One region of the Peribacillus sp. NPDC096622 genome, then DNA from elsewhere that is predicted to be linked to it. Evidence: riboswitches for the same ligand, from Rfam matches in the RefSeq annotation. Region 1 holds a riboswitch; each other region holds the start of a gene.
The links. Region 1 has a riboswitch for cyclic di-AMP ahead of ACIQYG_RS08250 (APC family permease). Riboswitches for the same ligand answer to the same signal wherever they lie in the genome.
Positions count from the first base shown of each region.

Region 2: linked by a shared signal. The riboswitch ahead of ACIQYG_RS26070 (APC family permease) and the one ahead of ACIQYG_RS08250 (APC family permease) in region 1 are both predicted to bind cyclic di-AMP.
Region 3: linked by a shared signal. The riboswitch ahead of ACIQYG_RS17715 (TrkH family potassium uptake protein) and the one ahead of ACIQYG_RS08250 (APC family permease) in region 1 are both predicted to bind cyclic di-AMP.

Region 1 covers NZ_JBIWES010000003.1:374,990-379,282, reverse strand. The annotation lists gene ACIQYG_RS08265 (DUF6044 family protein) at 1-262, shown strand, start outside; gene ACIQYG_RS08260 (glycosyltransferase family 2 protein) at 278-1,300, shown strand; gene ACIQYG_RS08255 (GtrA family protein) at 1,260-1,715, shown strand; cyclic di-AMP (ydaO/yuaA leader) riboswitch at 2,078-2,223, shown strand; gene ACIQYG_RS08250 (APC family permease) at 2,362-4,188, shown strand.
Region 2 covers NZ_JBIWES010000037.1:7,856-12,148, reverse strand. The annotation lists gene ACIQYG_RS26080 (hypothetical protein) at 1-552, opposite strand, end outside; gene ACIQYG_RS26075 (hypothetical protein) at 1,347-1,775, opposite strand; cyclic di-AMP (ydaO/yuaA leader) riboswitch at 2,365-2,508, shown strand; gene ACIQYG_RS26070 (APC family permease) at 2,662-4,293, shown strand, end outside.
Region 3 covers NZ_JBIWES010000010.1:68,670-72,962, forward strand. The annotation lists gene ACIQYG_RS17705 (MFS transporter) at 24-1,283, opposite strand; gene ACIQYG_RS17710 (hypothetical protein) at 1,630-1,821, opposite strand; cyclic di-AMP (ydaO/yuaA leader) riboswitch at 2,153-2,295, shown strand; gene ACIQYG_RS17715 (TrkH family potassium uptake protein) at 2,469-3,806, shown strand; gene ACIQYG_RS17720 (potassium channel family protein) at 3,830-4,293, shown strand, end outside.

The DNA of each region.
Region 1 (4,293 bases):
CATCAGAATTTACTTTGATGAATGGGGAGGACGTTGTTACCTATTTACCGATGAGCTTGGGAAGCATTATATGTTCAAGAAACGTTCGAAGAAAGAGCTGGAAAATTTGGACCTTAATATGGATGCGTTTAAAGGATTAGGCGGGAAGTATATATTTTCTGCCATCCCAATCAACAACGCGAAGGAAAACGGATTGGTACTAGATAGGATTTTCACAAAAAAAGGAAGCGCATGGAAAATTCATTTATACAGAGTCATGTGAAAAGGGGGGAATAGAATGAATTCACCGATAGTAACGATTGTTGTACCTTGTTATAACGAAGAAAGCGTTTTGCAGGATACCATTTCCCAGCTTTGTGGATTGATGAGGGGGTTAGTCGAAGAAAACGTTGTTTCTGGTCTAAGTAAAATTTTGTTGGTTGATGATGGAAGCAAGGATCAAACTTGGAAGATCATTTATAAAGAAACGATTAATAATGAATATGTTCGAGGGCTAAAGCTTTCCCGGAATGCTGGACATCAAAATGCACTCCTGGCAGGATTGTTTACAGCCAAGGAAGCCTCGGATTGTGTGATTTCCATTGATGCAGATTTACAGGATGATATTCAAGTCATCCCTGAATTCATTCGGAAATTCAATGAAGGATGTGAAATCGTATATGGTGTCCGCCAAAAAAGGGACCTTGATTCATTTTTTAAACGAACATCTGCAACCGGTTTTTATAAATTGATGAACAAGATGGGTGTTAACCTTGTCTATAATCATGCCGATTTCAGGCTAATGAGCAAAAGGGCGATCGCGGAGTTGGAGAGATTTGATGAAACGAATCTTTTCTTACGGGGGATTGTACCGCTCATTGGGTTTAAGACGGACTCTGTTTATTATGACCGAAAAGAAAGATTGGCTGGGGAAACGAAATATCCATTTAAGAAGATGGTTGCTTTTGCGCTTGATGGCATTACTTCCTTTTCAGTAACACCGATCCGGCTTGTATTATGGCTTGGATGTCTTTCCTTTTTCATAAGCTTACTCTTTGGTTCTTACTTTTTATGGTTGAAATTTTATGGGCAGACCGAAACTGGGTGGACCTCATTAATTACCTCCGTATGGTTGATCGGTGGACTGCAGTTGATTGCTGTCGGCTTGATTGGGGAATATATCGGTAAAATCTATAATGAATCCAAACGCCGGCCTAAATATATTGTTGATCTTGATCTATTTAATCCGCTCGATTTAAAAAAACGGGAGCAACTAGACAATGAACGGAACAGTATTGAAAAACTATCTAAAACACACTAACTCCTTTATCCGCTTTTTATTGGTTGGAATAGTCAATACAGCGGTTGGACTTTCCATCATGCTTTTTCTCATGAATGTTCTTGAATTATCTTACTGGGTCTCCACCTTTTTCGGCAATGGAACGGGAGCTGTAACGAGTTTTCTTTTGAACAGGACTTTTACCTTTAAAAGCGACATAGAATGGCGGCGAGGAGTTGCCCGTTTCTTTTGCGTAATTCTGATTTGTTATTCCGTCGCTTATTCCATAGGCCAAGCCATTGCAGAATCACTGGAAGGATCCGTCCATTTATCCATACAACAAAATTTGGCTGTTCTGATAGGAACGATATTTTATACAGTGCTTAACTATCTTGGCCAGAAATACTTTGTCTTTAAAAAAAGCAATTTGAGACCAATTCAAGAAGGAAGGAATTAATTAGGGTGGATCAGTGGAATAATGCCCCCGATTGGACGGGAATTAAAATGGAATCGGAAAGCGAAATTCTATGCATTTAATGACTATCCAAGCTGGGGCAGATCTGTTTAATTTCGTCCTTCACGTTCTCCATGTGGCAATCATTTTAACCTTTTTTGGACCACCTATTGTTCATTGAGCGCTTGATTATTTTCTTTTTAGACGTTTACTTACCTCCTTTCCTACCTTCGAATCATGTGTTTGCATGACTTATGTAATATATGTCAAGAATAAAACCTCACCTACAAAGAATAATTCTATTTCTGTGTAAAATTTTCATTTACTTTTCCATTTCACGGGAGTATGATAATCAACAGTTTCATATTTCTAAATCGCTTAAACCTTATGGTGCGGGGGACCCGTTATTGGGATTGTTTTAACAATCCAAGGGGTGAATCCTTTAAAAGGTAGGGCTACTCTTAGGTCCGAATCCGACAGCTAACCTCGTAAGCGTTATATGAGAAGGAAGGTGGAGCTTGTTAGACAAAAAAATTGATGTCTACAGGTCTATTTCGCTATGACTTGTAGGCATTTTTGTGTTTCGTCTCGTTTTTTGCTACAGCTGGGAATCATAAACTTATAAATTAAACATGGTGGTGAATTCTTGATGTTATCTGCTATAAAGAGGTTCTTGATTGGGAGACCTTTAAAATCAAATGCACTTGGTGAACAAAAGCTTAACAAAACAAAGGCTTTGGCGATATTATCTTCTGATGCTTTGTCTTCGGTTGCTTATGGACCGGAGCAAATATTGATCGTCCTGATCACGGTCGGTGCTGCGGCTTTCTGGTATTCAATCCCTATCGCGATCGGAGTATTGATCCTGTTAACTGCTTTGATTTTGTCCTACAGACAAATCATTTTCGCTTATCCACATGGCGGGGGAGCTTATGTGGTTTCAAAAAACAATTTAGGTGTCAATCCAGGGTTGATAGCTGGGGGATCCTTATTGGTCGATTATATATTAACTGTCGCGGTAAGTGTTTCTGCTGGTACGGATGCCATCACGTCCGCTTTTCCCGGCCTGCATGAATATAATGTCGTCATAGCCATTATATTCGTCATCTTACTTACAATCTTGAACCTTAGGGGGGTTACGGAATCGGCCTCTGTCTTGGCCTATCCGGTGTACCTATTCGTTTTAGCATTGTTCATCTTGATTGGGGTTGGAATTTACAAGATTTTGACGGGAGGAGTCTCACCGGAATTGCATGCGTCACTTGGGACTCCAGTAGCTGGCATCAGTTTATTTATACTGCTAAGAGCATTTGCATCAGGAAGCTCCGCATTGACAGGAGTCGAAGCGATTTCAAATGCAATCCCGAACTTTAAAGATCCAGCACCGAATAATGCTGCGAAAACATTAATAGCAATGGGTTCCTTACTAGCTGTATTGTTTTCGGGAATCGTATTCTTAGCCTATTATTTAAGCATTGTTCCTAGCGCAGAGGTAACGGTCGTCTCCCAGATTGCTGAAGAGATCTTTGGACGGAATTTCATGTATTTCTTCATTCAAGGTACGACTGCATTGATCTTGATACTTGCAGCAAATACTGGCTATTCGGCTTTCCCTCTGCTTGCGGTAAATCTGGCGAAGGATAAATTCATACCAAGGGCGTTTACGATCAGAGGGGACCGTTTAGGGTATTCCAATGGAATTATCATACTTGGACTTGCATCCATCATCTTGATAGTCGCATTTGAAGGACATACGGAAAATCTCATTCCGCTATATGCGGTGGGTGTATTCATTCCATTTACGTTATCCCAGACCGGGATGATTGTTAAATGGATTCGCGAAAAGCCAAAAGGCTGGATGATGAAATTAACCATTAATTCAATTGGTGCCATAATTAGCTTTATCGTCACGATGATATTCTTTTTAACCAAATTTACTCAGGTTTGGCCGGTTTTGATTTTTTTACCTATCATCATTTTAATTTTTCATCGAATTAGAATGCATTATGAAGCAGTTGGGGACCAACTAAGGATTACAACATGTGAGCCAATCTTACCAATTGAAGGAAATATCATCATTGTACCTGTGGCGGGTATAACTCATGTGGTTGAGAACTCTTTAAATTATGCAAAATCTTTATCCGCACATCAGGTCATTGCCGTTTATGTCGCTTTTGAAAGAGAAGATGAAAAGAAATTCGGAGAAAAGTGGAAAAAATGGCAGCCGGATGTAAGGCTCGTTACACTGAATTCTTATTACAGAAGCATCATTCAGCCACTAACTAAATTTGTGGATACAGTTGAACATAAGGCTAGTGAATCCAATTATAAAGTTACGGTGATCATCCCCCAATTCATTCCGAAGAAAGGCTGGCACAATATACTTCATAACCAATCAAGTTTACTGATTCGCGCTTACTTACTTTATAAAAGAAATGTGGTTGTTACGACAGTGCCATATCATTTGAAGAAGTAAATTCCATTTCTTAGAAAAGAAGAAACCTTCATCAGGTTTGCTGAGACTGTAGACAAATTTCGAAGAAAAATCGAGTTTGTCTACAGTTTTTTCTTTTTAAAAAAA
Region 2 (4,293 bases), on a different contig from region 1:
GGTATCAAATGTGAAAAGAATTTTCCCTTCCCTTATACCTTCATACCATTTACCTGTCAATTCCCATTTGGCTTTTGCCTGGTTGAATACAAGATTGCCCTCAACTCTTCCATTTTGATAGGATCCGGTAACATTCTGGCCGGTTTGAGTAAATACGAGCCTTCCGTAATCAGTATCCCAGTTTCCAGTTATATTAAATGTGGATGGCGCTGCCTCACACTGAAGATTCATATTATTTGTGATGTTGAGCCAACCTAATATCAATTTAGGATTATGAGCTTCAACCTTCGTCGGCCAAAACAAAAAATCTCCTCCACCAACTGGAAACATATAAACCCATTTATCCTGACATCCTATTATAAGTTGTTGCTGCTGTGTTATACATTCAGTAGTATTATATTCAGCGGTGTAAATATATCCATTTAAAAATCTATCCTTTAAATATCCAGCATTGACGGGAAGAAACGAAAAAGTTGAAGTCGTTTGATTTGCAAGATCCAACCTGATTGTTGTCCACTTATTCATACAGTTTTGTGGAATGTTATATATCATATCTGTTCATACCCCTTTCTTTTATAGGTTATGAGTCTAATTGTTAAATGTTCAGTAGTTGAAAAGGAAAGAACAGACTTTTCAGATAAGTAGTAATTATCCATAAAGGTGTACTACCGATAATCCCCGTTATGGTAACAAAAAAGAGGTTGGGCGTCTTTTAGGTACCCAACCTCTTTAATTACCTAATTGTAATTATGTATAATAGGCAGACAAAGAAATGTGCTTTTCTTATTCCGCAATCGGGCGCGATTCTTTAATAAGTTTGGCTTTTCTTAATGAACTCCCATGAAAATTTAAAAAAGCTCAAAATCCAGAAAAAACCACAACAAAATAGACCCAGTAAAAACGCTTTTTAAAAAAAGGCTGAGCCTTATGAGTGATCTGATTGAGTTTGGTAAGGCGTTAAACAAAACCTCCAATCATTGCAAATTAAGTGAAGGCTAGCGCGACGACCAAAAAAGGATTAATCTCCCATGAGTGCTACCCATAAAGGGCGCGACAGTCGGTGGTACACCGTGGTCGTCGGAGTCAGACTAACGGATGGGCTCAAAGGCACCATAGTTCAACGACCTTCTTCGCCAGCCATTAAAACATTATCGACATAGAGAACAATTTTCATTCTCTGTGGTGAAGCGCTGATTTTTGCGCTTCATGGATGGCTAACGGGTGCGTTAGTTTAACAAGGAGTATAAAAAAAGCCTGTATCAATGATTACTCGGTAATCTAAGATACAGGCTTTATATTTAGGTAACTAATTGTTCTTATATATATTGTAAGAATATGGGCTTTTTTTAATGGAAAGATACTTTAGCAAACGTTGGAACAACGTTATTTTCTTTTGCTAACTGACTTACAATTTTGTCAATATTTTTTATTGTTTCAACCTGACTTTCTCCAGGTTTTTTCTGAACTACTAATTCAACTAGTTGATAATTCACATCAACCTCACCTGTGTGAGTATATCTTTTATAACCATGTTCTTTTAACTTTTGATCAACTTTATTAAAAAAATCAGCGTTTACTAACTGTTCCATAACCTTATCCTGTTCTCTTGATAATTCTGTGTTTTTTATATTCAGCGTTTCTCCTTCTTTTAGGTTAACGATTTTATCTTTTGGATCCATTTCCTTCGCTTGTACTAAGCCCTCAGAATTAAGTAAAACAAAACCTGCCAAAGAACTAACTAACATTAGTTTTAATGTGTGTACACGATTTGTCATATAATTTCTCCTTTAGTTTCAATTTTATTTATTATTTGCATAAATACATATACGTCGATGACTTTGGTGCTGGTATAGCCCCACATAGTCCATAAAAAGGAGTTTTAGCATTCACCAAGAATACTTCAAGAAAGGGGTGACGTTATGAAAGACGATATAAACCAATCTGAAAAAGCATACTGGACCAAGGAAGTCGGGGACATTTTAAGGTTTTTGTTGAGAATTTGCTATATATAGATACTTCGATTGCTCAGCTTTGCAATCGTTTCAGTTCATCCTCTCCCTCTAAATTGAAGAAAAAAATACAGCCAAGTGTTATTTTGGCTTTACTTCAATAAGGAAGTTGCTTCGTCAGCTCTTTTTGTTATGGAGCTAACGGGGCAGGTTAGTTGTAGAAGAAATAGGAATAGAGAAGCCCCTTTTCAAAATTTTATGAAGACGGCCCTTACGCGATAGTCCTTAAAAATCTCTTTCTAAAGCATGAATAATATCTTCATTTCTAACCTAACCGTTTTCCTGAGTATTAATTTTTTTTGCATAAAATCCATTTACAATTGCTGATCATAGGAGTATTATAATCAAAGTTTCAATTTCTAAATCGCTGAAACCATTAGGTACGGGGGAACCATTTTTGTGGGTTGTTACTATACCCAAGGGGTGAATCCTTTAAAGGTAGGGCTACTCAAGGTCCGAATCCGACAGCTAACCTCGTAAGCGTTAAATGAGAAGGAAGGTGGAGCTTGTGACACACGAAAAGTGATGTGCCTACAGGTCTATTCTGTAGGCACTTTTTTGTATTCATGTAAAATTTTATTGCTCTTTTGAGTCAATACTGTATGTACGGATATAAATTAACTCATAAAAACTATTAGGGTGGTTTGGAATAATGATTTCACTTATAAAAAGGATGTTAATTGGGCGACCTCTGAAATCCAATGAATTAGGAGAACAGAGATTAAACAAAAAGAAAGCATTAGCAATCCTTTCTTCTGATGCTCTATCATCAGTGGCATATGGTCCCGAACAAATTTTGATAGTATTGATTACGTTAAGTGCAGCAGCATTTTGGTATTCAATTCCTATCGCAGTTGGTGTATTAATTCTTTTAACAGCTCTCATATTGTCTTATAGACAAATCATTTTTGCTTATCCTCATGGCGGTGGAGCGTATGTGGTTTCAAAGAGCAATTTAGGTGTAAATCCAGGCTTAATAGCTGGAGGTTCCCTATTGGTAGACTACATACTAACTGTTGCTGTAAGTGTGTCTGCTGGGACTGATGCTTTAACATCTGCCTTCCCCACTTTACACAACTTTAATGTGGAAATTGCCATTATATTTGTCATTTTTATTACAATTTTGAATTTAAGAGGAGTAACGGAGTCTGCTTCAATATTAGCCTACCCCGTTTACTTATTCGTTTTAGCGTTGTTAATATTAATTGGTGTAGGTATTTATAATATTCTAACTGGAGGAGTTTCGCCTGAATTGCACACCCCAATAGGTACACCTGTGGCGGGAATCAGTTTGTTTATTCTTTTAAGGGCGTTTGCTTCAGGAAGTTCCGCCTTAACAGGGGTTGAAGCCATATCGAATGCCATTCCTAACTTTAAAGACCCAGCACCTAATAATGCTGCTAAAACATTAATGGCGATGGGAGCCTTGCTTGCCGTACTGTTTTCAGGAATTGTATTTTTAGCCTATTATTATGGTATTTCTCCTAGTGGAGAGGTAACCGTTGTTTCCCAAATTGCCGAAGAAACTTTCGGCCGGAATTTCATGTACTTCTTTATACAAGGAACTACAGCATTGATTTTAATCCTTGCTGCGAACACTGGTTATTCTGCTTTTCCATTGTTGGCAGTAAATCTTGCAAAGGATAAGTTTATTCCAAGGGCGTTTCTAATGAGAGGAGACCGATTAGGATATTCTAATGGGATTATCATACTTGGAATTGCTTCGATCATTTTAATCCTTGCTTTCCATGCAGAAACGGAGCATCTTATCCCACTTTACGCAGTTGGTGTATTTGTTCCATTTACTTTATCTCAATCGGGCATGATGGTTAAATGGTTACGAGAGAAGCCGCATGGGTGGGTACCAAAATTCATTATTAATACTACGGGCGCCGTTATTAGCTTAACCGTCACATTAATATTCTTTTTAACAAAATTCTCACAGGTTTGGTCAATCTTAATTTTTCTACCTATCATTGTCTTTATCTTTCATAGAATTAGAAAGCATTATGAAGCTGTTGGAGACCAACTTAGGCTTACAACTTGTGAACCATCTGCGACCATTGACGGTAATGTTATGATAGTGCCTGTTGCTGGCATGACTCATGTTGTAGAGAATACCTTAAATTATGCTAAATCGCTTTCTCCACAACAAATTATTGCAGTGTATGTTGCATTTGAAAGAGATGACGAGAAGAAATTTGAAGAAAAATGGAAGAGATGGCAACCTGATGTAAGACTGGTGACACTGCACTCTCATTACAGAAGTATCATCAACCCACTT
Region 3 (4,293 bases), on a different contig from region 1:
CATCAACATGCCTTTAAATCGGATTACATCTTTTCCTTCGCTTCTACCTCTACATCACCAAGGGAATAATACATCCTCTTGGAGGCCTTCATACTAAGCATCGACAATAAAATTGATAAAGCGAACATGATCAAGGAACCTGAAATCACCACGAACCGAATCGAAATGAAATGGGCTGAAACACCAACTATTGCGGTAGTAATGATGATCAATAAAGCTTCTAACAAGCCAAAAACACTTCCGACCCTGCCCATGATTTCCACCGGAATATTATTTTGATAAAAGGTTTGAAAGCCGGTGTTGGCAAAAGCCAATGAAAAGGCAATGATGAAAAATCCGATGGCGGCCAATGAAAAGGAATTCGAAAAGGCATAGATCATATAACCTATCGAGACAAATAAAGATCCAAGACCAATCATGTGCGAGATTTTCACTTTACTGATGAAGACGGCATTGACTATGGCGCCGGCAATGATGCCTGCCCCTGCGATGCTTACAAGGAATCCGTAATCGCTGTCCGACAAAAGGAGCACGGCCTTGGCAAACGCCGCTTCTTGGGAGTCGATGGCCGTTTCCATCACCACCATGCAGCTGAATAAGAAATAAATGAGCATGATATAGGAAGATTTCCGGCTGAAGTCCAGGACGATGCCCCAATCCTTTTTCATGATGGTCCAAGACAGGTAACGACTGGATTGTTCAAGGGGATGATCCTTTTCAAGATCAGGCATGAATAAAGTGATGATACCGGATAATAATAAGGCAGCCGCGTTAATATAAATCGCTAAAACGGGCGTACCGATCAAGAAAAGGATACCCGCTAGCGCCGGTCCAATCAAAAAAGCCCCAGAATCCATTAAGCTTCGTAAGGAGTTAAATCGTTTCCTCTGTTCAACGGGAATTAATTTTGTAATATACGACCTTGATGTTGTTCCGAACATGGCCCCTGCCATATTGATCACGAACACAAGGGAATAGATGACCCAAATAGAAGAAGTCAATGGCAGCAAGGCTATGAATACCGTGCGAAATATGTCAAGTGCCGCCATTAGATTCCGCTTATTTATCCGGTCGATCACGCTCCCTGCCCACACATTCGTAAATATGGCAGCAATCGGTTTAACGATATATAGCCCAGCTACCGCCAAGGCTGAATCAGTCATATCCAGAACGATTAAATTAAGTGCAATGAAATAAACCCAAGAACCGAAGTTGGAGATACCTATTCCGCACAATAGAATGGAGGGGTATTTCCAGGATACTAATGTATTTCTTAATGTCATCGCTTCTCCCCCTTTGACCGTACATAAAAAACCCCGTCCCCAAGCCAATGCCTCTCGGGACGAGATCGATTTGCGGTGCCACTCCCATGCGTCACTATACATCCCCAACTATCCTCGGCTGCTTTCGGGGCTCTTTCGGAAAGTGGTCATTTCATTTACTTTCCTCTTCTTTACGTCCACATTACCATCACTAAATTTTAACATTGATGGTTCAAAACTGTAAATAACGCAAAAAAACTCATTCAAAATAAATGAGTTTAAAAGCAAAACAAGATATGGATTTTTCGCTCGGCATTCCTGGATAGATCATAATTGAATACAGCTAATGAATGTTGAATCAATTGAATTACCTTAGGGAAAACAATTTTAAAAACGGATTCTTTTTCTTATCCGTTATCCTTAACTCATCCATGATGATTTGATCCTCATGATCGGCTATCCATTTCCTTAGTGCATCTTTATCCTGGCATTGTGTTAAATATGTCTGGCCACCCTTGCCTGTAGCATTAATAACATATCTATTGAACGTCTTCTCCATAATTGCCCGCCTTTTTAATAAAATGTATTGAATCTTTAAATACGAATGTACTGCTTTTTTCTTTATCTTTTACAAAAGAAACATAATATATATGTTAGAAATTTTGATTGGCAATAGCATGTTCTGCTTGAAAGTATTGAATAAAGTTCATCGATGCCGGTTATCATAATCGGATTAATCGAACCTATCATAATGCGCTAACTAATATTTGTCAATACGTTTTCTAAATGTAAATTAAACGTAAATTTTCAGTTTTGTTAAAGAAATATTTTTTTACGATTTAGGGGTTTACAACTGCTAAATGATGGGAGTAGAATACGTTTATCAATTTAATATATTTCGGCCTAAACTCAAAGGAATTGAGTACGGAGGACCCAATCATTTGGGGTTAATTCTGCCTTGCAGAAGGGATGAGATCAGCTCTTTCGCCATCCTACCCGTCAGCTAACTTCGTCGGCTAAAGCGAAGGAGGTCATAAGACCGCCTATTTCGGGAGCTTTTTTGCGCGTTTTTTCAGGAGCAAATAGCTGTTCGATGTTTTCGCAGGTCTTTTTATTATGCCTTTAAAAAGAGTCGGAATGAGGATTGATGGTTAAGATATTCAAACAGTTTTACACATTTCATTTTTATAGGTAGGGATGATCAATTTGATAAAAGCAAAAAATTTGTTAGATCCGCCCAAAATACTTGTACTCGGGTTTGCCATCCTGATACTTATCGGGTCCTATTTATTGACCCTGCCGATTTCCACTGAAAATGGCGAAGGCCTTTCTTTTCTGGATGCTTTATTCACCGCAACCTCAGCTACTTGTGTAACAGGACTGGTCGTAGTGGATACGGGTTCGACCTTCACCACTTTTGGTGAGCTGGTCATCTTAACACTGATTCAGATAGGCGGTTTAGGGTTCATGTCATTTGCGACGTTTTTCTTTTTCCTTCTAGGCAAAAAGATTTCTTTAAAAGGCAGGTTACTCTTGCAGGAATCCTTAAATAACCTATCCATGGCAGGTATAGTCAGGTTAGTGAAACGGCTTTTAATTTTCACGGCCATCATTGAAGGCGTGGGTGCCCTTATCTTATCGATTCGCTTTTCTTTTGATATGCCAATGGGAAAAGCGATCTATTACGGGTTTTTTCATTCCATCTCGAATTTCAATAATGCCGGCTTTGATTTAATGGGGGAATTCAGGAGTTTGACCCCATATGTATCGGATCCATTCGTAACGCTTACCGTCGCCTTCCTCATCACGTTTGGCGGAATAGGCTTCATCGTGATGAATGAACTATACGAATATCGTGACACCCATCGTTTATCCGTACATACGAAGGTGGTTCTGATGACTAGCTTGACCCTTACGGTTACCGGCGCAATTTTAATCTTTTTATTCGAGTTCGGTAACCCAAAGACATTGCAGCCTTTATCTTTCATGGGTAAAATACTGTCATCTTTATTTCAATCGGTATCACCAAGGACAGCCGGCTCCAATACGCTGAATATCCCTGATTTGACTCAGCCTACATTACTGCTCATCATTTTCTTGATGTTCGTCGGGGCTTCACCCGGATCGACTGGCGGCGGGATTAAAACGACTACATTGGCGACGCTTGTCGGAACGGTTTGGTCACAGATTAAAGGAAAGGGTGATGTGGTCTTATTCCGTCACCGCATTGTGACTGAAACGATTTTTAAAGCATTATCCGTAACATTCATTGGCGTATTCATGGTTTCGCTCATCTCCATTCTGCTGACCATCACTGAAAGCGGAACTGACTTCTTGATGATTTTGTTCGAAGCCACTTCAGCATTCGCCACCGTGGGACTTTCAATGGGTTTGACCCCAGAATTATCACCGGTTGGCAGGATGCTCATCATTTTCACGATGTTTGCAGGCCGTGTTGGTCCTTTGACTTTGGCCTTCGCTATCGCCATGAGGCGCAAACCAGATCCGTTCCGACGTCCAAAAGGAAAAATCATGATTGGTTAATAATGAATGAAGGAGTGTAAACGATGGGAAAACGACAATATGCCGTGATCGGTTTAGGCAGATTCGGAACCAGCGTGGCCCATAGATTATATTCGGCCGGCCAAGAGGTATTGGGTATTGATGTCAACGAGGAAAGAGTCGAGAATGCGGATCTGAACGTTACCCATGCGGTCATGGCAGATACGACAGAAGAAGAGACATTAAAAGCAATCGGAATCCGTAATTTCGATTGTGTCATCGTAGCCATCGGAAATGACATGCAATCGAGCATTTTAACTACCTTGCTTTTAAAAGAGCTTGGGGTCAAAAAAGTCATCGCCAAGGCACTTAATAAAAATCACGGTCAGGTGCTCACTAAAATCGGTGCCGACTGGGTCATCTATCCTGAGAGGGATATGGGGGAACGGGTCGCGAATCAGCTTCTTTCCCCTAACATGCTGAACTATATAGAGCTTTCTAAAGAATACAATATCGAGGAGATCATCCT